DNA from 3 places in the Neorhizobium sp. T7_12 genome. Region 1 is predicted to be linked to each of the others. Evidence: riboswitches for the same ligand, from Rfam matches in the RefSeq annotation. Region 1 holds a riboswitch; each other region holds the start of a gene.
What was found. Region 1 has a riboswitch for thiamine pyrophosphate ahead of C5J26_RS04050 (ABC transporter permease). Riboswitches for the same ligand answer to the same signal wherever they lie in the genome.
Positions count from the first base shown of each region.

Region 2: another riboswitch for thiamine pyrophosphate. It lies ahead of thiC (phosphomethylpyrimidine synthase ThiC); the one in region 1 lies ahead of C5J26_RS04050 (ABC transporter permease).
Region 3: another riboswitch for thiamine pyrophosphate. It lies ahead of thiM (hydroxyethylthiazole kinase); the one in region 1 lies ahead of C5J26_RS04050 (ABC transporter permease).

Region 1 covers NZ_PVBK01000001.1:790,180-797,449, forward strand. Annotated here, with positions in the region: gene C5J26_RS04030 (CocE/NonD family hydrolase) at 1-1,158, shown strand, start outside; gene C5J26_RS04035 (ABC transporter ATP-binding protein) at 1,148-2,173, shown strand; gene C5J26_RS04040 (PotD/PotF family extracellular solute-binding protein) at 2,195-3,244, shown strand; gene C5J26_RS04045 (ABC transporter permease subunit) at 3,241-4,929, shown strand; TPP riboswitch at 4,997-5,100, shown strand; gene C5J26_RS04050 (ABC transporter permease) at 5,236-6,030, shown strand; gene C5J26_RS04055 (ABC transporter substrate-binding protein) at 6,027-6,971, shown strand; gene C5J26_RS04060 (hypothetical protein) at 7,070-7,270, shown strand, end outside.
Region 2 covers NZ_PVBK01000017.1:9,238-16,507, forward strand. Annotated here, with positions in the region: gene epmA (EF-P lysine aminoacylase EpmA) at 1-693, shown strand, start outside; gene C5J26_RS25725 (lysine-2,3-aminomutase-like protein) at 690-1,736, shown strand; gene thiC (phosphomethylpyrimidine synthase ThiC) at 2,277-4,088, opposite strand; TPP riboswitch at 4,188-4,320, opposite strand; gene C5J26_RS25740 (acyl carrier protein) at 4,499-4,750, shown strand; gene C5J26_RS25745 (acyl-CoA dehydrogenase family protein) at 4,752-5,933, shown strand; gene C5J26_RS25750 (amino acid--[acyl-carrier-protein] ligase) at 5,983-6,894, shown strand; gene C5J26_RS25755 (DUF1839 family protein) at 6,899-7,270, shown strand, end outside.
Region 3 covers NZ_PVBK01000013.1:21,549-28,818, forward strand. Annotated here, with positions in the region: gene C5J26_RS23050 (response regulator) at 1-1,631, shown strand, start outside; gene thiD (bifunctional hydroxymethylpyrimidine kinase/phosphomethylpyrimidine kinase) at 1,650-2,453, opposite strand; gene thiE (thiamine phosphate synthase) at 2,450-3,088, opposite strand; gene thiM (hydroxyethylthiazole kinase) at 3,085-3,897, opposite strand; TPP riboswitch at 3,936-4,031, opposite strand; gene C5J26_RS23070 (heavy metal translocating P-type ATPase) at 4,146-6,497, shown strand; gene C5J26_RS23075 (alpha-glucosidase) at 6,698-7,270, opposite strand, start outside.

The DNA of each region.
Region 1 (7,270 bases):
GCCTTCCGGCTCGGGCTCAATGCCGGCTGGGCGGCGCAGATGGCTCGGCTGACCGCGGCGCGGCGGGAGGATGCCGGGACCTTTTCTGCCCTCGGCGGCGCGGCAGATGATGCGGCCCTTCGGGACCTGCTCGTCTCCCGGTCCGACATATCGCATCTCGCCAAATGGGTGGCGGACGAGAGCGACTATTGGGACGCGGTTTCGCCCGGCGTGCTGCTGGCCGACGATCCCCTCGATATTCCGGTTCTTCATACAGGCGGCTGGGCCGACTTCCTGCTTCAGGGAACCTGGGCCGCCGATGCAGCCTTTCGGCGGAAGCATCCGGAGAGCTCACATCTGGTGATCGGCTCTTGGGCGCATGCGCCGTGGAACCGGGCATGCGGTGCCACCGACATGGGGCAGGCGGCGGAATTCTCGGTCGATCGCGCCCAGCTCGCCTTCTTCGATTTCTATCTCAAGGGGCTCGGCGAACGACCGCAGCCGGTGCGGCTGTTCGACATGGGTCGGCGCTGCTGGCTCCACCTCCCTGGTCGGCCCGAGGCATCGGACGCAGACTTCTTTCTCTCTTCGTCGGGTCTCGGCGCGGCCATGGTCAGCGATGGTAGGCTGTCGAGGGGGAGCGGTGCTGAGGGGCGGGACACGTTCGTCCACGATCCCACGCGCCCGACAGTGCTTGTAGGCGGTCATCTCGGCACACCTGCCGGTTTTGCGGATCGCAGTGGCCACGACAACCGCGCCGACGTTGCCGTCTACACAAGCGCGCCCTTCGACGCGGCGAAGTCCTATATCGGGGAAGCCTTTGCCGAGATTGAGGTCGAGACGCAGTCCCAAGGTTTCGATCTCTGCGCGACGCTGTCGCTCGTTGGCCCATCGGGAGAGGCGAGGGTGCTCAGCACCGGTTATGCGCGACTCGCAGGCGGCCGGCAGATTTTGGCACGCATCAGCCTTCGCCCGATCTGCATCACCGTCCTGGAGGGTTTCGCGTTGCGGCTTTCGCTGCAGGGCGCCGGCGTGCCGGTCTTCGAAGTTCATCCCGGCGACGGGCCGTTCGCGTCCGTGTCTGAGATGGCGCGGCGACCGATCACGATTTCCATCTGCCATGGCGGAACGACGCGTTCCCGCCTGATCATGCCCGAGGCTCTCGACCATGTCGCATAAGCATTACCTGACGCTCGACAACATCACGGCCACCTACGGCGATTCCGTCGCCGTCAGCGGCCTCACGATCGAGGTCGCCAAGGGCGAACTTCTGTCGCTGCTCGGGCCTTCCGGCTGCGGCAAGACGACGACGCTGCGGATGATCGCCGGTTTCGTGCAGCCGTCGGAAGGTCGCGTCATCCTCAACGGCGAGGATATCAGCAAGCGGCCCGTCCATACCCGCAATATCGGCGTCGTCTTCCAGTCCTACGCTCTGTTCCCGCACCTGACTGCGCTCGACAATGTCGGTTTCGGCCTGCGCATGCGCCATGTCGGCAAGGCGGAATGCCGCGCCCGGGCCGCTGCCGCCCTCGATACGGTCGGGCTTGGCGGCTATTACGATCGGTATCCCGGCCAGCTTTCCGGCGGCCAGCAGCAGCGCGTGGCGCTTGCCCGCGCGCTGGTGATCGAACCGGACGTGCTCCTCCTCGACGAGCCGCTGTCCAATCTCGACGCTCATCTTCGTGCCGACATGCGTACCGAAATCCGCACGCTGCAGCAGCGGCTTGGCATCACCACCGTCTTCGTCACGCACGACCAGCAGGAAGCGCTTGCCATGTCGGATCGCGTCGCGGTGATGAACAAGGGGTTGCTCGCCGAGATCGGCACGCCGGTCGGGCTCTGCGACCGGCCGCATTCGCCGTTCACCGCCTCCTTCCTCGGCGCCCGCACGGTGATCGAGGGGAAGACCGAGAACGGCCTGTTCTCCGCGCCGGGGCTCACCTGCGAGGGCGCACCTTCCGGCGCTACCCGCCTCGTTCTGCGTGCGTCGCGGCTCAGGCTCTCGGACGGGCCGGGGCCGCTCAATGTCGCCGGCACGCTCGTCAATGCAGCCTTCCTCGGCGACACCTACGAAGCCGATATCCAATCCGCATGCGGCATGATCCGCCTGATCGTGCCTTCGGATATGCCGCCTCCGCCCCTCGGGACGCCGTGCAGCATCCAGACCCAGCCGGGTGGCGCCACATTCATCTGACCGAAAAAGGGGAACCAAGACATGAACGTCTCGCGTCGTACATTCAACAAGCTCATCGCCGGTGCCGGTCTCGCCGCACCGTTCCACATCATCCGTCCCGCCTCCGCCCAGGAGCCCAAGAAGGGCGACGAACTGGTCGTCGGCATCTGGGGCGGCGCGCAGGAAAAGATCGTCAGGGAACATGTCGAGAAGCCGCTCGTCGAGAAATACGGCTGCAAGGTCAGCTACGTTCTTGGCGGCACCGGCGACCGCCGTGCCCGCGCCTATGCCGAGCGCGGTCGCCCGAGCTTCGACGTCCTCTACCTGAACATCTTCGAAAGCCGCCAGGCCGTGAAGGACGGCGTGACCCAGGCGCCGACGCCTGCCGTCAAGAACTTCGAGGCGCTCTATCCGAGTGCGCGAAAGGGTGGTTACGGAGTCGCCTTCAACCCCTGCACGATCGTCTATGACAAAACCAAGGCGTCGAAGCCGATCACCTCGTGGAAGGACATGTGGAACCCGGAATGGAAGGGCCGTATCGCCTGGCCGGATGGTCTGGGCGCCGAAGGCATTTCCGCGCTGATGATGGCCGCCCGCGTCTGGGGCGGAGACGAGAAGAACGCCGACATCGGCTTCGAAAAGGTCAAGGAACTGAAGCCGTTCGCAGCGATCCAGGGCAGCCAGGCCCAGCTCTTCGAAATGTTCGACCAGAAACTCGCCGATCTTTCGGTCGAGTTCGGCAGCTTCACCCAGTCTTATGTCGAAACGCGCAATCCCAATATAGCGATCGCCAAGCCGGTCGAGGGGCAGGCGCTTTCGATGAACGTTGCCTGCATCACCGAAGGCACGAAGAACCAGAAGCTCGCCGAGGAATGGATCAACCTGCACCTCTCCGAACCCTGCATGCTCGCCTACGCGCGCCAGATCTACTATTCACCGACCGTCAGCAACATCACGGTCCCGGACGACATCAAGTCGAAGCTCGTGCTCGGCGATGCCGATGTCGCCAAGCTCGTCGATTTCGATTGGGACGTGATCAATGCCAGCCGGGCCAAATGGCAGGCAAAATACGATCGGGAGATCGCAGGATGAACCGTTGGATCGGGCCGGCGCTTGCAGCGCCGGTCACCCTTTGGCTGCTTCTGTCCTTCGCGGCGCCGATGTTCGTGGTACTCGTGCTCTCCTTGCACGAGTATCCCGATCCTTTCGGCCCGCTGTTCATAACGCCGTCGATCGCGCAGTTCCGGGATATCGTCTCCGACGGCTTCTATTTCGGCGTCGTCTCCGAAACCATCCTGCTTGGCCTCGGCGTGACCGTCATCACCGCGCTTCTCGGTTACCCGCTTGCCCACTGGCTGGCACGGATGCCGGTGAAATACCGCGCGGCCGCATTCGCCGTCATCCTCATTCCGCTGCTGACCAATGTCGTGGTGCGCTCGCTCGGCATCATTCTCCTGCTGGCACCCGAAGGGCTGATCAATTCGGTCACCGGGCTGATCGGCATTCCGCCGGCCCGGTACATGCTGTTCACGCACGGCGCGGTCGCGGTCGCGCTGGCGCAGGTCTTCCTGCCCTTCATGGTGCTGGCGCTCTACGATAACCTGCAGAACACTTCGCCGCGCGTGCATGAAGCGGCCCAGAGCCTCGGCGCCTCTCCCGCGGTCCGGTTTCTCACCGTCGACCTGCCGCTTTCGCTGCCCGGCCTGCGCTCCGGCACTGTGATCGTTTTCCTGATGGCGACCACGGCTTACGTTTCCGCCTCCCTGCTCGGCGGAAAGAAGGTCTGGACCACGGGCATGCTGGTGCTGCAGGAAGCGATCAAGAACCTCAATGCGCCGCTTGCCGCAGCACTTGCTATCATCATGACCGTCACCGGTCTCGCGTTTGCGGCGCTCTGCGCCTATTCGCTCAACCGCCTGATGCCGTGGCTGAAGGGCAAGCCCAGCAATCCCTGGAGCATACCGCGCTGGTTGGTGCCGATCATCAACATCCTCGGGCCGATCGTCTCGAAACTGCTGCTCGCCATCTCGCTGCTGCTCCTGCTGCTGCCGCTGGTGCTGGTCTGCATCCAGAGTTTCAACGACGTGCCGCAGGCGACCGCTTCCGGCTTCCGCGGTTTCACCCTCAAATGGTACGAGGCGGTGTTTTTTGCCGGAACCTACGCGGATGCCTTTTGGGTGTCGGTGCGGCTTGCCGTCACCTCGATGCTGGTGGCGCTTTCGCTTTCGCTGCCGGCGGCCTTCGCGCTCGCCCGTTATCCGTTCAAGGGTCGCTCCGCGCTCCTGGCTTTCTGGCTGCTGCCGATGTCGCTGCCCCACGTGGCGATCGGGGTCGGAATGCTGCGGCTCTTGCAGATCTACCTGATCATTCCGCCCTTCCTCGGCCTCGTGGCGATCCACGTGATCGTCATTCTGCCGTTTGCGATCACGCTTCTGACCACCTCGGTCATGGGGCTCGACCGGGCGCAGGAGGAGGCGGCGGCGAGCCTCGGCGCAAGCCCGGTGCGGCGCTTCTTCCTGATCATCATGCCAGGCCTGGCGCCGGGGCTGTTCGCAGCCGGCATCGTCGGCTTCCTGCTGAGCTTCGGCGAGGTGACGGTGACGAGCTTCCTCACCACCGCCCGACTGACGACGCTGCCGGTCCGCATCTACGCGGAATCGACCTTCAGCCTGGAGCCGACCGCGCATGCCATCTCGGCCGTCCTGATCCTCTTCACCGTCATCGCGCTGGCCCTGCTGGGCAGGGTGGTCCGCCTCGACCGTCTCTACGCGCGGTGAGTTGGAAACGATAGCGGGCGGACCGTCCGGTCCGCTTGACAGACATAGCGAAAACCGACAGTTATCGTGTTCTTCCGAGGGGGGCATCTTGACGATGCTGAGATGGCGGTGAGCCGGACCCTTGAACCTGATCCGGGTCATGCCGGCGTAGGAACGGAAATAAGCGTCATTCGACGATACTTTCTCTTCTCCGCTTTACCTGGATCTCCGTGATTGACTGATCTGGAGATCGACCGATGACATCCATTCTTCCCGTTGTCCCGAAAGGGCATCCGGTCCCGGCGTGCAGGTTCGGCGCGTAGCATCATGCGCGCGTCCCATGCGGTCATCGGCCTCGTCCTGCTTGTCGCCCTCTGGCAAGCGGGCGTCTGGCTGTTTGCTCCGCCCCGCTACATTCTGCCGTCTCCGATTGCCGTCGCTTCCGCCTTCGGGCGGCAGCCGGGTTTCCTGCTGCAGAACGGCCTCGTCACGCTGACGGAAATCGCGCTGGGCCTCGCGATCGGCGCAGGCCTCGGCATCGCCACGGCATTCGGGGTCGCCGCGTTGCCGCGGCTTGGCCGTCTCGTCTGGCCGATGGTGCTGATCCTGCAGGCCTTTCCCGTCTTCGTGCTGGCGCCGATCCTGGTTCTCTGGCTGGGTTTCGGGCTCGCCTCGAAGGTGGCGATGACGACGATCATCATCTTCTTTCCGGTCGCCTCCGCCTTTGCCGACGGTCTTCGCCGCACCGATCAGGAAATCCTTGACGCCGTCTCGCTGGAGGGCGCGAACCACTGGCAGACGCTGGTGTCGATGCGCGTGCCGCTGGCGATCCCGAGCCTCGTCTCCGGTCTTCGGGTCGCTGCCCCGCTTGCGCCGCTTGGAGCCGTGGTCGGCGAATGGGTGGGCGCGTCCGGCGGGCTCGGCTTCGTGATGGTCCAGGCCAATGCCCGCATGCAGACCGACACCGTGTTCGCGGCGATGACCATACTGGCAATCCTTACCCTCATTCTAAGGCTTCTCATCGACCGGCTGACCGCCGGGCTCGCCCCGTGGGCCAGCGAAGCCGACCTCTCATCTTCATCCTCATCCCAGTTCGCATCAAGGAGTTCCGTCCGATCATGATCCGTATCCTCACCGCGTCCTTCATCGCGCTAGCCAGCCTTGCCACCCCGATTTCTGCGCAGGCCGCCGACAAGCTCAGCGTGCTGCTCGAATGGTTTGTCAATCCGGACCATGCGCCGATGGTCATCGCCCAGCAACGCGGGCTGTTTGGCGATGCCAATCTCGACGTCGAGCTTATCCCGCCGTCCGATGCCTCCGCGGTGCCGCGCCTCGTCTCCGCAGGGCAGGCGGATATCGGCATCCACTACCAGCCCAATCTCTATCTCGACCACGAGGCAGGCCTGCCGCTCGTGCGGTTCGGCACGCTGGTCGAGACGCCCTTGAACACCGTCACTGTGCTGGCGGACGGTCCGATCAAGAGCCTCAAGGACCTGAAGGGCAAGAAGGTCGGCTTTTCCGTCACCGGCTTCGAGGATGCGATGCTGAAGCGCATGCTGGCCTCCGAAGGGCTTTCGAACGGCGATGTGGAACTGATCAACGTCAATTTTTCGCTCTCACCGTCGCTGATCGGCGGCAAGGTGGATGCGACGCTCGGCGGGTTCCGCAATTTCGAGCTGACCCAGATGAAGCTGGAAGGCCATGCGGGGCGCGCATTTTTCCCGGAGGAGCACGGCGTTCCGGCCTATGACGAGCTGATCTTCGTCACCCGCCGTGATTTTGCCGCGGACAGCCGGCTGCCGCGTTTCCTGCATGCCGTCGAACAGGCTTCGATCTACATCACCAATCATCCGCAGGAGGCCTGGCAGCTGTTCGTCAAGGCCTATCCCAACCTCGACGACGAACTGAACCGCGCCGCGTTTTTCGACACGCTGCCGCGCTTTGCCAAGCGTCCGGCCGCACTCGACCAGGGCCGTTACCAGCGCTTCGCCGCCTTCATGCAGGAAATGGGATTGATCAAGACCGTGCCGCCGATCGGGGACCTCGCGGTCGAAATCAAGTAGGCCAAGCTGCTGATATTGTTTGATTTGAACGCCGGGGTTCGCGTAACGTGATTTCCGTGCCAGATAGGCATCGCACGTTACGTACCCCCGGAGTTTGCTTGACCATCGGACTTGCCCATGCGGAACTGATCGCGGTTCTGTCCGCCGTCACCGGCGACGAGCCGCGCGTGATGACGGTTCGCTCCGGAGATGCGCTGCCGTCCGGCCCCTTCGAACTTGGGCACAGGAGCCTGCAGGCCGGGCTTCGCGAATGGGTCGGGGACCAGACGGGCCATCCGCTCGGTTATCTCGAACAGCTC
Region 2 (7,270 bases), on a different contig from region 1:
TACCGCGTCGGCGAAAGCTACGAACAGCTGATGGCCGATTGCGCCGAGATGCTGGCACTGGCCGCCGACACCACCAGGACCGGGCGCTTTGCCTTCCGCGGGCTGGAAGTCGATCCTTTCGCCGAGCCGGAACGCCTGACGCTCGCCGAGGCCTTCGACCGGTTCGCCGGCATCGACCTGCTCGCTTCCGTCGCGACGAACGGCGATACCGACCGCGATCTCTTGGCGGCCGGCCTGAAAAAGGCCAATATCCGCTTTGCCGAAGACGATACCTGGGCAGACCTCTTCAGCAGAGTCCTGGTCGAGAAGGTCGAGCCGCATCTCGGCCAGGACCGCGCGACGATCCTCCACGAATACCCCGTTTCCGAGGCAGCGCTCGCCCGGCCGTCCCCCCGTGATCCGCGCGTCGCCGAACGTTTCGAGCTTTATGCCTGCGGCGTCGAGCTTGCCAACGCCTTCGGAGAACTGACCGACGCCGGCGAACAACGCCGCCGTTTCGAGCACGAGATGGCCGAAAAATCCCGCATCTACGGCGAACGTTACCCGCTCGACGAAGACTTTCTCGACGCGCTTTCGATCATGCCCGACGCGAGCGGCGCCGCACTCGGCTTCGATCGGCTCGCCATGCTGGCAACGGGCGCGACCCGCATCGAACAGGTCATGTGGGCGCCGGTCGCGGAGGTGTTTTCGTGACCGCAGTCCGTTCATTGAAAACCCCGGAAGATCTCGCGGCCGCCGGCCTGATCGAGCCCCAAAAGCTCGACGGCATCCGAGCCGTCGCAGACCGCTACGCGATCGCGCTGACGCCAACCGTGGTTTCGCTCATCGACCGAACCGATCAAAACGATCCGATCGCTCGGCAGTTCGTGCCAGATCCGAACGAATTGCTGACGACTCCGGAAGAGCGTGCCGACCCGATCGGCGATCAGGCGCACAGCCCGGTCAAGGGTATCGTTCACCGCTATCCGGACCGTGTGCTGCTGAAGGCCGTGCATATCTGCCCGGTCTATTGCCGCTTCTGCTTCCGCCGCGAGATGGTCGGGCCGCAAGGCGACGGAACGCTGGCGCCCGAGGAGCTGTCGGCGGCGCTCGCTTATATCCGCGAGCATCCGGAGATTTGGGAAGTGATCCTCACCGGCGGCGACCCGCTGGTCCTTTCGCCGAGACGGCTTGCTGCCATCATGCGCGGCCTTGCCGATATTCCCCATGTAAAGATCGTCCGCTTCCACACGCGGGTGCCCGTCGTCGAGCCCGAGCGCATCGACGCGGCAATGATTGCGGCACTGAAGGAAAACGGCAAGGTCGTCTACATCGCGCTGCACGCCAACCACCCGCGCGAAATGACCGACGCCGCCCGCACCGCCTGCGCCCGCCTGGTCGATGCCGGTTTTCCGATGGTGAGCCAGACGGTGCTTTTGCGCGGCGTCAACGACGATCCGGCGGTGATTGGCGACCTGATGAAGGCTTTCGTCGAGACCCGGATCAAGCCCTATTACCTTCATCATCCGGATCTCGCACCCGGCACCAGCCACTTCCGGCTGGATATCGCCGAAGGCCAGAAGATCGTCTCGGCGCTGCGCGGCACCATCTCCGGCCTCTGCCAGCCGACCTATGTCCTGGATATCCCCGGCGGCCACGGCAAGGCGGTGATCGGCGAAAGCGCCGTGCGCGGCGAAGGCGGCTGTTATTCCGTCAGCGATTTCCGCGGCGGGGAGCATGCGTATCCTCCGAAATGACACGGGTTCTTGTTCACGCGGCGAAATGCGCCCGTGGCTTGGCCCGGAATTGGAGAGCCCACACGAATGCGGAACCTCGATTGATTTTTAATGGTGGCTCCGCATTCGCGTGGCCTTCGGCGTCTTTTCGGGGCTTCCGGCCCCTACAGGTGATCATCTCGCCTCGCTGCGTGGCTTTGTTCGCGCCCATCCTTTCGGGACAGGCCTGCCACTTGCACGGCTCAACCGAACCGGACATGGCTGTCCGGGGGAGGCTTGATAGGGAGACTTCATCTCCCATGGCTTTCACCTCTTCCACCATCCCCGCACGTTACGGTTCCGATGAAAGCGCCGGCCTCCGCCTGCCCGCGAACGTCTCGCGAAACACTCCGGCGACGGAAGCGGGGGGATTGTAGGCATGGGTTTCGAGGGCGGGGAAAAAGAGGACGGTATTTTTCTCCCAAGGCTTTGAATAACCTCGCCGGGCTTCCTCTTCCCCGCCCCAACGTGTCCCCTCACGGCGAATGAACTGGCTTCCACATCGGAGGGGATAGGATCAGCTCACTCCTTCTCGACCGGCATATAAAGATCGCCACCGTCGCGATATTTCGCAGCCATGGCTTCCAGGCCCTCCTTCTGCGCTTCGGCGCGGATGTCGTGGGAAATCCGCATCGAGCAGAATTTCGGGCCGCACATGGAGCAGAAATGCGCCACCTTGTGCGCCTCCTTCGGCAAGGTCTCGTCATGCATCGAGCGGGCCGTTTCCGGATCGAGCGACAGGTTGAACTGGTCCTCCCAGCGGAATTCGAAGCGGGCGCGCGACAGCGCGTCGTCGCGCACCTGCGCCGCCGGATGGCCTTTGGCGAGATCGGCGGCATGTGCCGCGATCTTGTAGGTGATGACGCCAACCTTGACGTCGTTGCGGTCCGGCAGGCCGAGATGTTCCTTGGGCGTCACGTAGCAGAGCATGGCGGTGCCGAACCAGCCGATCATCGCCGCCCCGATACCCGACGTGATGTGGTCGTAGCCCGGCGCGATATCGGTGGTCAGCGGCCCGAGCGTGTAGAACGGCGCCTCGCCGCAGACCGCGAGCTGCTTGTCCATGTTGGCCTTGATCTTGTGCATCGGCACATGGCCGGGGCCTTCGATCATCACCTGGCAATCCTTCGCCCAGGCGATCTTCGTCAATTCCCCGAGGGTCTCCAGTTCCGCGAACTGCGCCGCGTCATTGGCATCGGCGATCGAACCCGGGCGAAGACCGTCGCCGAGCGAGAACGACACGTCGTAGGCCCGGGCGATGTCGCAGATTTCCTCGAAATGTTCGTAGAGGAAACTTTCCTTGTGGTGGTGCAGACACCACTTGGCCATGATCGAGCCGCCGCGGGAAACGATGCCGGTGACGCGGTTGACGGTGAGCGGGATATAGGCGAGCCGCACGCCGGCATGGATGGTGAAGTAGTCGACACCCTGCTCCGCCTGCTCGATCAGCGTGTCGCGATAGACCTCCCAGGTCAGGTCTTCGGCAACGCCGTTCACCTTTTCGAGCGCCTGGTAGAGCGGCACGGTGCCGATCGGCACCGGCGAATTGCGGATGATCCAGTCGCGGATATTGTGGATGTTGCGGCCGGTCGACAGGTCCATGACCGTATCGGCGCCCCAGCGGATCGCCCAGACCATCTTCTCGACTTCCTCGGCCATCGACGAGGTGACGGCCGAATTGCCGATATTGGCATTGATCTTCACCAGGAAGTTCCGGCCGATGATCATCGGTTCGGATTCGGGATGGTTGATGTTGGCAGGAATGATCGCCCTGCCTTCCGCGACTTCGCGCCGAACGAATTCCGGCGTCACGAAGTCCGGCACATGGGCGCCGAAACTTTCGCCGTCGCGGATGAGCGGCTCGCTGGCCGCCTGCCGGCCGAGGTTCTCGCGGATGGCGACGAATTCCATCTCCGGCGTGACGATGCCGGCCCGCGCATAGGCGATCTGGGTGACGGCCCTGCCCGTCTTCGCCTTGAACGGTTGGTTGCGGATCGGGAATTCCGGCGTCAGGTGGCTGCCGGACACGAAGCCGTTATCCTCCGGCCTGACGATGCGGCCCTCATAGGTTTCGACATCGCCGCGGGCGGCAATCCAGCTTTCGCGCAGGCGCGGCAGGCCGGCATCGATGCTGATCGCGGCGCCTTCGACGGTATAGGGACCGGAGGAATCGTAGACGGTGACCGGCGGTTCGCCGGAGGTCGGATGCAATGCGATCTGGCGCATCGGCACGCGGACGTCCGGGTGGATCGTTCCTGCTTTCAGGACCTTCGTGGAAACGGGAAGCGGGCCGGTGGTGACGACCGGGGTGAGCTTGGTGGTTGCGATATTCATGGTTCAAGGCTCCAAGGTTTGACGTTTGGAGACCCAGTTCCAGTGTTGGAATGATGGAAAAACACCCCGGAATGCGAAGGACGGTTTCCCGCCCTCGCTGCCGCAGCGCCCGCACCGTCCCTACGCCAGTATGAACTGGATCAGGTTCAACGGGTCACTGCGCCTCGGCCGGCCAAAGCCGTTCCGACCAGCAGTATCTCAGCCCCTTGGCGGGACCCCCCTGGTGAATGGCGCCATCAGAAACCCGCGGGCCGTTGATGTCAAGCCGGGCCATGCCGATGGCGATCGATCGGATTTTACGGAATCCCGCAGCCCTAACTTCACGACGTTTATTGCCGGAATCTTATGCTTTCCTGCGTAGTAACGTCCCCAGCGATGAACGCAGATTTGAACGATCCGGAGATGTCGAGATGAACGAGACCATTCGCGAATTGCTCACACGTGTAGGCGGCCTTCCGGTCGCGGTGACCGAGCTGGAAGACGGCGCCGATCTTTATGCGGCCGGCCTCTCCTCATTTGCATCCGTACAACTGATGCTCGGCCTGGAAGAGGCCTTCGACATCGAGTTTCCCGACAGCCTTTTGAACCGCAAGTCCTTCGCCAGCATAGCTGCGATCGAGCAGACGGTTTCGCATATCCTGAAAGCGCGCGAGGCCGCTTGAGATGAGCCTCCCCGCCTTTGCCGCCGACATGAGCCTGAGCGCCCGCGCTCACCGCGTGGCAACCGTAGCGGCCGAATTTGCCGACCGCGTCGATCATGACGGCCGCTTCCCCCGCGAAGCGGTCGATGCCATGAAAGCCGAGCGCCTGATCGGCATCCAGATCCCGGCCGCGTTCGGCGGCGAGAGCGCTTCGATCGCCGAGATCGCCGAGGTCTGCTCCATCCTGGGACAGGCCTGCGCCGCGAGCGCCATGGTTTTCGCCATGCACCAGATTAAGGTTTCGAGCCTCGTGGAGCATGGTGGCGACAGCGAATGGCATAAGGACTTCATGCGCGAGCTTGCCGGCCGCCAGCTTCTCGTCGCCTCCGCGACGACCGAGGGCGGCATCGGCGGCAATATGCGCAACTCCATCTGCGCGATCGAGGTCGAGGGCGACGTCTGCCGCCTGACCAAGGATGCGACGGTGATTTCCTACGGCGCCCACGCCGATGCGATCATGGTCACCTCGCGCTCCAACGAAAAGGCCGCACCGACCGACCAGGTCATGACCGTCTTCAAGCAAGGCCAGTATACCCTGCAGAAGACCGTCGACTGGGATACGCTCGGCATGCGCGGCACTTGCTCCGACGGCTTCCTCTTCAGGGGCGAGGCGCCGTCCGTCCAGATCTTTCCAAAGCCGTTCGCCGAAATCGCGGCGCAATCGATGCTCGCCACCTCGCATCTCCTCTGGAGCGCGGTCTGGTACGGGATCGCCGCCGATGCGGTACTGCGCGCCCAGGCCTTCGTGCGCGCCGCCGCCCGCAAGGCCGGCGGCACCCAACCGCCCGGCGCGCTGAGGCTCGCCGAAGCCTCGAACCTGCTGCAGCTCCTCAAGGCCGGCATCCTCTCCGGCCTCAGGATCTACGCGGATGCCAAGGCGGATCACGTCCAGCTGTCGTCCATGGCGTTTTCGATCGCCATGAACAACGTCAAGCTGGCTTCCTCCGAGACGATCCTGACCATCATCAACCAGGCGATGATCATCTGCGGCATCATGGGCTACAAGAACGGCACGCCCTACAGTCTCGGCCGGCATCTGCGCGACGCGCATTCCGCCCAGCTGATGATTTCCAACGACCGCATCCTCGGCAATACGTCGACCATGCTGCTCGTTCAGAAACCGGACACCAGCCTGCTCGGCTGACGCCCCGATCATTTCATATGTAAACCATTGAAAAGAATGAGGTAAAGCCATGGATATGCAAGTTTCCTTTCTCGACCGACTGTTCGATGCAGGCCTGCTGATCGAGACGGGCGTCGACGGGCTGTATGGCCGCAGCGGCCAGTTCGAAGACGTCATCGCCGCCTTCGAGCGGCTGATCGACAAGGTCGGCGGCGGCGATGGTGCCGAGGCGATGCGCTTCCCGCCGGGCATGAACCGCGCCTTCTTCGAGACCAGCGGCTATATGAAGAGCTTTCCGCAGCTCGCCGGCACGGTGCATTCGTTCTGCGGCAACGAACTCGACCATATGAGCCTGCTGAAATGCATGGAAGTCGGCGAGGAGGACTGGACCAAGGGCCAGGAAGCGACCGACATCGTGCTGACGCCGGCGGCCTGCTATCCGCTCTATCCGACCGTGGCGCGGCGCGGCAGCCTGCCTGCCGGCGGCGCTCTCTTCGACCTGCAGAGCTACTGCTTCCGCCACGAGCCCTCCAAGGATCCGGCCCGCCAGCAGCTTTTCCGCATGCGCGAATATGTCTGCATGGGCACTGAAAGCCACGTCACCGACTTCCGCCAGCTGTGGATGGATCGCGGCGTCGAGATGATGAAGTCGCTCGGCCTCGAGGTGGAGATCGACATCGCCAACGACCCGTTCTTCGGCCGCGCCGGCAAGATGCTGGTCAACAACCAGCGCGACCAGAACCTGAAGTTCGAGCTCCTGATCCCGATCACCTCCGTCGCCAAGCCGACCGCCTGCATGAGCTTCAACTATCATCAGGACAGTTTCGGCCTGAAATGGGGCCTCAACCTGGAAGATGGCAGCGTCGCTCACACGGCCTGCGTCGGTTTCGGCCTTGAGCGCATCGCGCTTGCGCTCTTCCACACCCATGGTCTGGACGTAAAAGAGTGGCCGGGCTCCGTCCGCGCCACGCTCTGGGGCTGATCCAATGACGGCGGTATTTCCGGCGCTCGATCCGGCGAACTACAGGACGCATGCGCTGCATTCGGCCGAGCGCATGTGGCCGGAGACGAATTGTTACGTCGATCTGTGGATAGAGGTGCTTTCGGCGCAGGGCCTGCCGCCGGAAGCCATGCTCGGTTTCACCCTGACCCAGGATTTCGAGGGCGACCAGTTCACCTTCTTCAAGGTGCCGCTCGAAGACCTCGAGACCCTGTTCGGCATCCGCGTCACCGAACTGGCGATCTTCGACCGGCCGGAATGGCATGTTACGGAGCAGATCCGCCGCGGCCGACTGACGCTGCTCGAACTCGACAGCTTTTACCTGCCCGATACGCGCGGCGTCGCCTATCGCCAGGAA
Region 3 (7,270 bases), on a different contig from region 1:
ACGCCGGCCTCGAACAGAAGATCGCCTCCGAGATCTCCGAACGCATGAAGATGGAGGAGGCGCTGCGCCAGAGCCAGAAGATGGAAGCGCTCGGCCAGCTGACAGGCGGCGTCGCGCATGACTTCAACAACCTGCTGCAGGTGATTTCCGGCAATCTTCAGCTTCTCGCCAAGGACGTTGCCAGCAACGAGCGCGCCGGTCGCCGGGTGGAGAATGCGCTTGCCGGGGTGCAGCGTGGTTCCAAGCTCGCAAGTCAGCTGCTCGCCTTCGGCCGCCGCCAGCCGTTGGAGCCGAAGGTCGTCAATATCGGCCGGTTCCTCACCGGCATGGAAGAGCTGCTGCGCCGGACGCTCGGCGAGGATATCGAGGTCGAGACGATCCGCTCCGGCGGCCTCTGGAATGTGCTGGTCGACCCGACCCAGATCGAGAATGCGCTCCTCAACCTCGCGATCAACGCCCGCGACGCGATGGAAGGCGGCGGCAAGCTGACGATCGAGGCGGGCAACGCTTTCCTCGATGACAATTACGTGCGCCAGCATGCGGACGTGCCGGCCGGCCAATATGTGATGCTGGCGGTGACCGACACGGGCACCGGCATGACGCCGGAGGTGATGGAACAGGTGTTCGAGCCGTTCTTCTCGACGAAGCCCATCGGCAAGGGCACCGGCCTGGGCCTCTCGATGGTCTACGGTTTCGTCAAGCAATCCGGCGGCCATATCAAGATCTACAGCGAGCTTGGACAGGGCACGACCGTCAAGATCTACTTCCCGCGCATCCAGCGCAGTGAGGATCTGGTGACCGACGCCGATTTCGGCCCGGTGACCGGCGGCACGGAAACCATTCTGGTGGCGGAGGATGACGAGCAGGTGCGCGCCACCGTCGTCGAGCTGCTCGGCGATCTCGGTTACGCGGTGCTGAAGGCGAAGGACGCTGCGGGTGCGCTGAGTATCATCGAAAGCGGCGTGCCGGTCGATCTTCTGTTCACCGATGTTGTGATGCCCGGGCCGCTGAAGAGCACCGAGCTTGCCAGGCACGCGCGCGAGCGGATGCCGGATATCGCCGTGCTGTTCACCTCGGGTTATACGGAAAACTCGATCGTGCACGGCGGCCGGCTCGATCCCGGCGTCGAACTGCTCTCGAAACCCTATACCCGCGAGGCCTTGGCGCGAAAGATCCGTCACGTGCTGAACGGCCAGCAGCATCGCAACCGGGTGAGGGCGTCTTTTGCAGCCAAGCCGCCCGCCGCGCCGATCGGGCCGCGGCCGGTTCTGCCGCGCTATTCCGTGCTGCTGGTCGAGGACGATTTCCTGATCCGCATGAGCGCGGCCGATCTGCTGGCCGAACTGGGGCACCAGGTTTCCGAAGCCTCGACCGCGGAGGAGGCGATTACCATGATCGAGGCGCGCAGCTTTGACGTTGTGGTCACCGATCTCGGCCTGCCGGGTCTTTCCGGCGGCGAGTTCGCACAACAGGCGCGCAAGCTATCTCCCGATGTCGGTATTGTATTCGCGACCGGCAACGACCGCATTCCGGACGAAGCGGCAGTAGAAGGCGCAGTACTTCTGAAGAAGCCCTACGGCAGCCAGGAGATCGCAATAGCCTTCGAGAAGATTGCGGTGCAGAAGGGCTGAGAACCAGTCGTCTCGCCCTCACCACCACGCGAAGAAATGCGACACTGGTCCGTGGCCGGTGCCGACGGTGAGGGTATCGGCGGCGGCGATTGCGCCGGCGAGATAGGTCTTGGCGACGGCGACCGCCTGCGCGGGCGAGGCGCCCTTTGCGAGCTCGGCTGCGATTGCGCTGGACAGCGTGCAGCCGGTGCCGTGGGTGTTTCTGGTCGCGGTGCGCTTGCCCTCGAACCAGTGGATGCCGGTAGCGTCCGCCAATACGTCCGGGCTGTCCTCGCCTTCCAGATGACCGCCCTTCACCAGGACGGCCTTGGGACCGATCTTCAACAACCGCTCAGCCTGGGCTGCCATCTCTTCGCGGGTCGTGGCGATCGTCTCGCCAAGCAGGGCTGCTGCTTCCGGCAGGTTGGGGGTGACGACGGTGGCAAGCGGCATCAGCTTGTAGGTGACGGCGTCCACCGCATCGAGCGCCAGCAGCGGCGAACCGCCCTTGGCGATCATCACCGGATCGAGCACGATCGGCACGGTATCGCGATAGGGGCGCAGCACGTCGGCAACCGCCTCGGCGATCTCGGCATTGGCGATCATGCCGATCTTCACCGCGTCGACGCGCACGTCGAGAAAAATGGTGCGGATCTGGTTTGCGACGAAGGCGGCGGGCACCGCATGCACCCCGGTGACGCCTTGGGTATTCTGAGCGGTCAGCGCGGTCAGCGCCGCCATGCCATAGGTGCCGCGGGCCGCAAAGGTTTTCAGATCCGCCTGGATGCCGGCGCCGCCGGAAGGGTCCGAACCGGCGATCGACAGGACATTCTTGATGCTCATGCGCGCGCCCTTTCGATTTCCGCGGCAATTCTGCGGGCTGCGGCTTCAGGATCGGGCTGGCCGCAGATAGCGGAGACGACCGCGATGCCCTTTGCGCCGGCGGCGAGTGCGAGGCCGGCATGATCCGCCTTGACGCCGCCGATCGCCACTGCCGGAACCGACGCCATGGCGACGATGCGCGCAAGCCCGTTGAAACCGATCGGCTGCTTGTGGTCGGGTTTGGTGCCGGTCGCAAAGACGGGACCGATGCCGACATAATCGATGATGGACGGATCCACCCGTCGCGCCAGGTCTTCGTTTTCGACCGAGAGGCCGAGGATCATGCCATGGCCGGCGCGCTGGCGCGCCATCGCCGCCACCATATCGCTCTGGCCGACATGCAGGCCTTCCGCTCCAATCACGATCGCTGCCTCCACGTCGTCGTTGATGATCAGGGGCACGCCGGTGCCTGCCAGCACCGCCTTCAGAGCCCGGCCGGTTTCGATCATCTTAGCTGTATCCGCCTGCTTGTCGCGGAGCTGGACGATGGTCGCGCCGCCGGCGACCGCCAGCCTTGCCGTCTCGACCATGCCGATGTCGCGGCAGAGATCCGGGTCGAGGACGAGGTAGACGGAAAGATCGAAGGTCTTTTTCATGCGGAAACGATCCTTGCCTTGGCATCGAGCGTCTCGCCGGTCAGCGCCGCGAGACGGTCGAGGAAGATCGGCGAGAAGAAGCCGGGACCGGAGGCGGTAAACGCCGCTTCCTCTCCCGCGACCGCGAACATGGCGAGTGCGGCGACCGTCGCCTCGAAGGGATCGTCCGTGCTTGCCGCAAAGGCGCCGACCAGGCAGGTGAGCGAGCAGCCGAGCGCGGTGACCCGCGGCATCAGGGCGGAGCCGCCAAGGATGCGGACCGAACGCCGGCCGTCGGTGACGAAATCCACCTCGCCGGTGACGGCCACCACGCAGGCCTGCCGCTGGGTGATGGCGATGGCGGAACTTTCGGCCGCCGCAACGCTGTCGCCGCTATCGACGCCATGGCCGCTCGACTGGCTGCCGGCCAGCGCGATGATTTCCGACGCATTGCCACGGATGACCGTGGGCTTCAGTTCGATGAGCTGGGCGACTGCCGCGCGACGATAGGCGGTGGCGTAATGGGCGACGGGATCGAGCACCCATGGCTTGCCAGCTTCCGTGGCGGAGGCGGCCGCGGCCTTCATGCCGGCCAGGAAATCCGGCGACAGGGTGCCGATATTGATCGTCAGGGCCGAAGCGATACGGGCGAATTCGCCGGCTTCTTCCTTGGTGTGTACCATGGCGGGCGAGGCGCCGGCCGCGAGCATCACGTTGGCTGCGATGTTCATCGCTACGAAATTGGTGATGTTCTGGACGAGCGGATTTTTCGCGCGCATCGCCGTCAACAGCTGGCCGGGGGTTTCCGCAAGGAGCGTTGTCGTCTGCATGTCTGCCTCGTTCGGCGGGGCAGGCGCGGGGCGCAATGTTGAACGCCCGGACGACTCCCTCCGCCAGCATGATCTGGTTCAGGTTCTAAGGGTGCTTCTCAGCCCGGCTCTGCCGGACGCCCCTGTCTTCACCATGGCTTACAGCAAAGAGAATGCGCTTCGCCAGTGATTTTTTCTGATTTTAGGCCTTGCAGCTCTAGTCGCTAGAGGTTGTAGAGACGGGGCTCGGTCCAAACGGGAAAGAGACGATGAGCGCCACGACACAGGCACGATACAAGGTTGGCGGCATGGATTGCGCCAGCTGCGCGACGAAGATCGACACCGCGGTTCGCCGCATGCCGGGCGTCGCGGACGTGTCCGTTTCGGTTGCGTCCGGCACGATGACGGTAAAGCACGACGGGACAGGCGATCTTGGCGCGATCGAGAAGAAGGTTGTCGGGCTGGGGTATACGCTGAGGGCGCTGGGTCAGAGGGCGCCGGCCAACGTCGGAGCGAGCGGCCCCCTCACCCCACCTCCGCTTCGCTCGGTGGACCTCTCCCCAAGGGGAGAGGAGGACGGAGACGGAGCGGCAAGTCTTCTTCTCCCCAGCGGGGAGAAGGTGGCCGCGGAGCGGTCGGATGAGGGGGAGGCCGGTCACGGCCAACATAGCCACGACGGTGGGCACGATCATTCCCATAACGACCACGCCACCAAAGAAATCGAAGACCTGCATGGCCACGATCACGGGCCGATGGACGGGCCGTGGTGGAAATCGGCAAAGGGCCGCCTGACCATCCTGGTCGGGTTCGTGTTGACGGCGGCTTACGGGCTCGGCCACCTCGTTCCCGCCTATGACACCTATATCTTCGCCGCCGCGATGTTGGTCGGCCTCGTGCCGATCGCCCGGCGCGCGATCATGGCAGCACTTGCCGGTACGCCGTTTTCGATCGAGATGCTGATGACGATCGCCGCCGTTGGCGCTGTCATCATCGACGCGTCGGAAGAGGCCGCCGCCGTGGTCTTCCTTTTCCTCATCGGCGAATTGCTGGAAGGGGTCGCGGCCGGCAAGGCGCGGCAGAGCATCCAGAGCCTGACGGCGCTGGTGCCGAAGAACGCGCTGCTCGAAGAAAACGGCCAGACCCGCGAAGTGCCGGCCGAGAGCCTTGCGGTTGGCGCGACCATCCTCGTGCGTCCCGGCGACCGCATTTCGGCGGACGGCGTCATCATCGCCGGCGAAAGCGCGATCGACGAAGCGCCGGTGACGGGCGAAAGCACGCCGGTTGCCAAGGGCATCGACGATACGGTGTTTGCCGGCACGATCAACGGCGATGCCGCTCTGCGGGTTCGGGTCACGGCAGCTGCCGAGGACAATACGATTGCCCGCGTGGTGCGGCTGGTCGAGGAGGCGCAGGAGAGCAAGGCCCCGACCGAACGCTTCATCGACCGGTTCTCGCGGTATTACACGCCGGGTGTCGTCGCCGTTGCCGCACTGGTCGCCATCTTGCCGCCGCTCGTTGTCGGTGCGTCCTGGAGCGAGTGGGTCTACAAAGGCCTGGCGATCCTCTTGATCGGCTGCCCCTGCGCGCTGGTCATCTCGACGCCGGCGGCAATCGCCGCATCGCTGTCGTCGGGTGCCCGCCGCGGCCTCTTGATGAAGGGCGGCGCGGTGCTCGAAACGCTCGGCAAGATCACCGCCGTCGCGCTCGACAAGACCGGCACGTTGACGGCCGGCAAGCCCCAGGTGACCGATGTCATCGCCTTCGGCCGCAATGCGGAAGACGTGCTGCGCTTGGCCGCCGCGCTGGAAACCGGCTCCAGCCATCCGCTCGCCGTCGCCATCCTTGCCAAGGCTGCCGATGACGAGGTGGAGATCCCGGCTGCGACAGATGCCCGGGCGCTCGGCGGCAAGGGCGTCACGGCGATTGTCGAAGGCCAGGAGGTATTCTTCGGTTCGCCGAAGGCCGCAGTCGAACGCGTTTCGCTGCCGATGGCGCACGGCCGGCGGATCACCGGCCTCAACGACGAAGGCAAGACCGTCTCGGTGCTGATCGTCGGCGGGCTCCTTGCCGGTGCCGTCGCCATGCGCGACGAACCGCGTCCCGACGCCAGGGAGGGCCTGAAGGCGCTAACCGATGCCGGCATCAGGATCGTGATGCTGACCGGCGACAATGCCCGCACCGCGGCCGCGATCGGCAAGGACCTCGGCATCGAGGTGCGTGCCGAGCTAATGCCGGAAGACAAGAGCCGCATCGTCGGCGAGCTGAAAAGCCAGGGTTTCGTGGTCGGCAAGGTTGGCGACGGCATCAACGACGCGCCCGCACTTGCCGCCGCCGATGTCGGCATCGCGATGGGCGGCGGCACCGACGTGGCGCTCGAAACCGCTGACGCCGCAACGTTGCACGGTCGGGTCGGCGACATCGCCGCCATGATCGAACTGTCGAAGCGGACGATGCGCAATATCTACCAGAACATTACCATCGCGCTCGGCCTGAAGGCCGTCTTCCTGGTCACGACCATTTTGGGCATCACCGGCCTGTGGCCGGCGATCCTCGCGGACACCGGCGCGACGGTGCTGGTGACGATCAATGCGTTGCGGCTGCTGCGGGTGAAGGCGGTTTAAGTGGCAGCGATGCCCCCTCATCCGGCTGCCGCCACCTTCTCCCCGCTCGCGGGGAGAAGGGATAGGAAGCGCCGTATGCCCCTCCCTTGGACATCTCATTGATTGAGACCTAGCCGCCTGCGTCCTTCGTCCCGTCTTGACGGGGAGAAGGACGCAGGCGGCAGCCGGATGAGGGGCAGATCTGAAGGTGACGCGCCTTCTCAAAGCGTCGGTGCCAAAACCGCGAAAGCCTCGTATGGCTTCAGCATCAGGTTTTCACCCAGCCGGTCGACCGGTTCATAGTTCGAGATCAGGCACTCGCCTGGCATCCTCAATTCGCCCGGCAGTTCGACGGACACCTCGTGGGCCCTGAAATTGGCAACCACCACCAAACGCTCCCCATCTAGCGTTCGCGAGTAGACGAACACGTCCGGATGGCTGTCGAGCCAGCTCTGATAAATCCCATAGACGATCACCGGGTGACGTTTCCTGAGCGCGATCAGCTTGCGATAATGGTTCCAGATCGACTTTTCGTCGGTCATTTCGCGCTCGGCATTGATCGTCGGATAATTTGGATTGACCTCGATCCACGGCACGCCCGTGGAAAAGCCGCCATAGGGCGCGGCGCTCCATTGCATCGGGGTGCGGGCGTTGTCGCGGGCGTTTTCGTTGGCGCCCTTGATGAATTCCTCGGGCGACAAGCCGGCTTCGATATGGAGGCGGTGCATGTTGAGCGTTTCGATGTCGCGATACTGCTCGATTGTCGTGAACGGCACATTGGTCATGCCGATCTC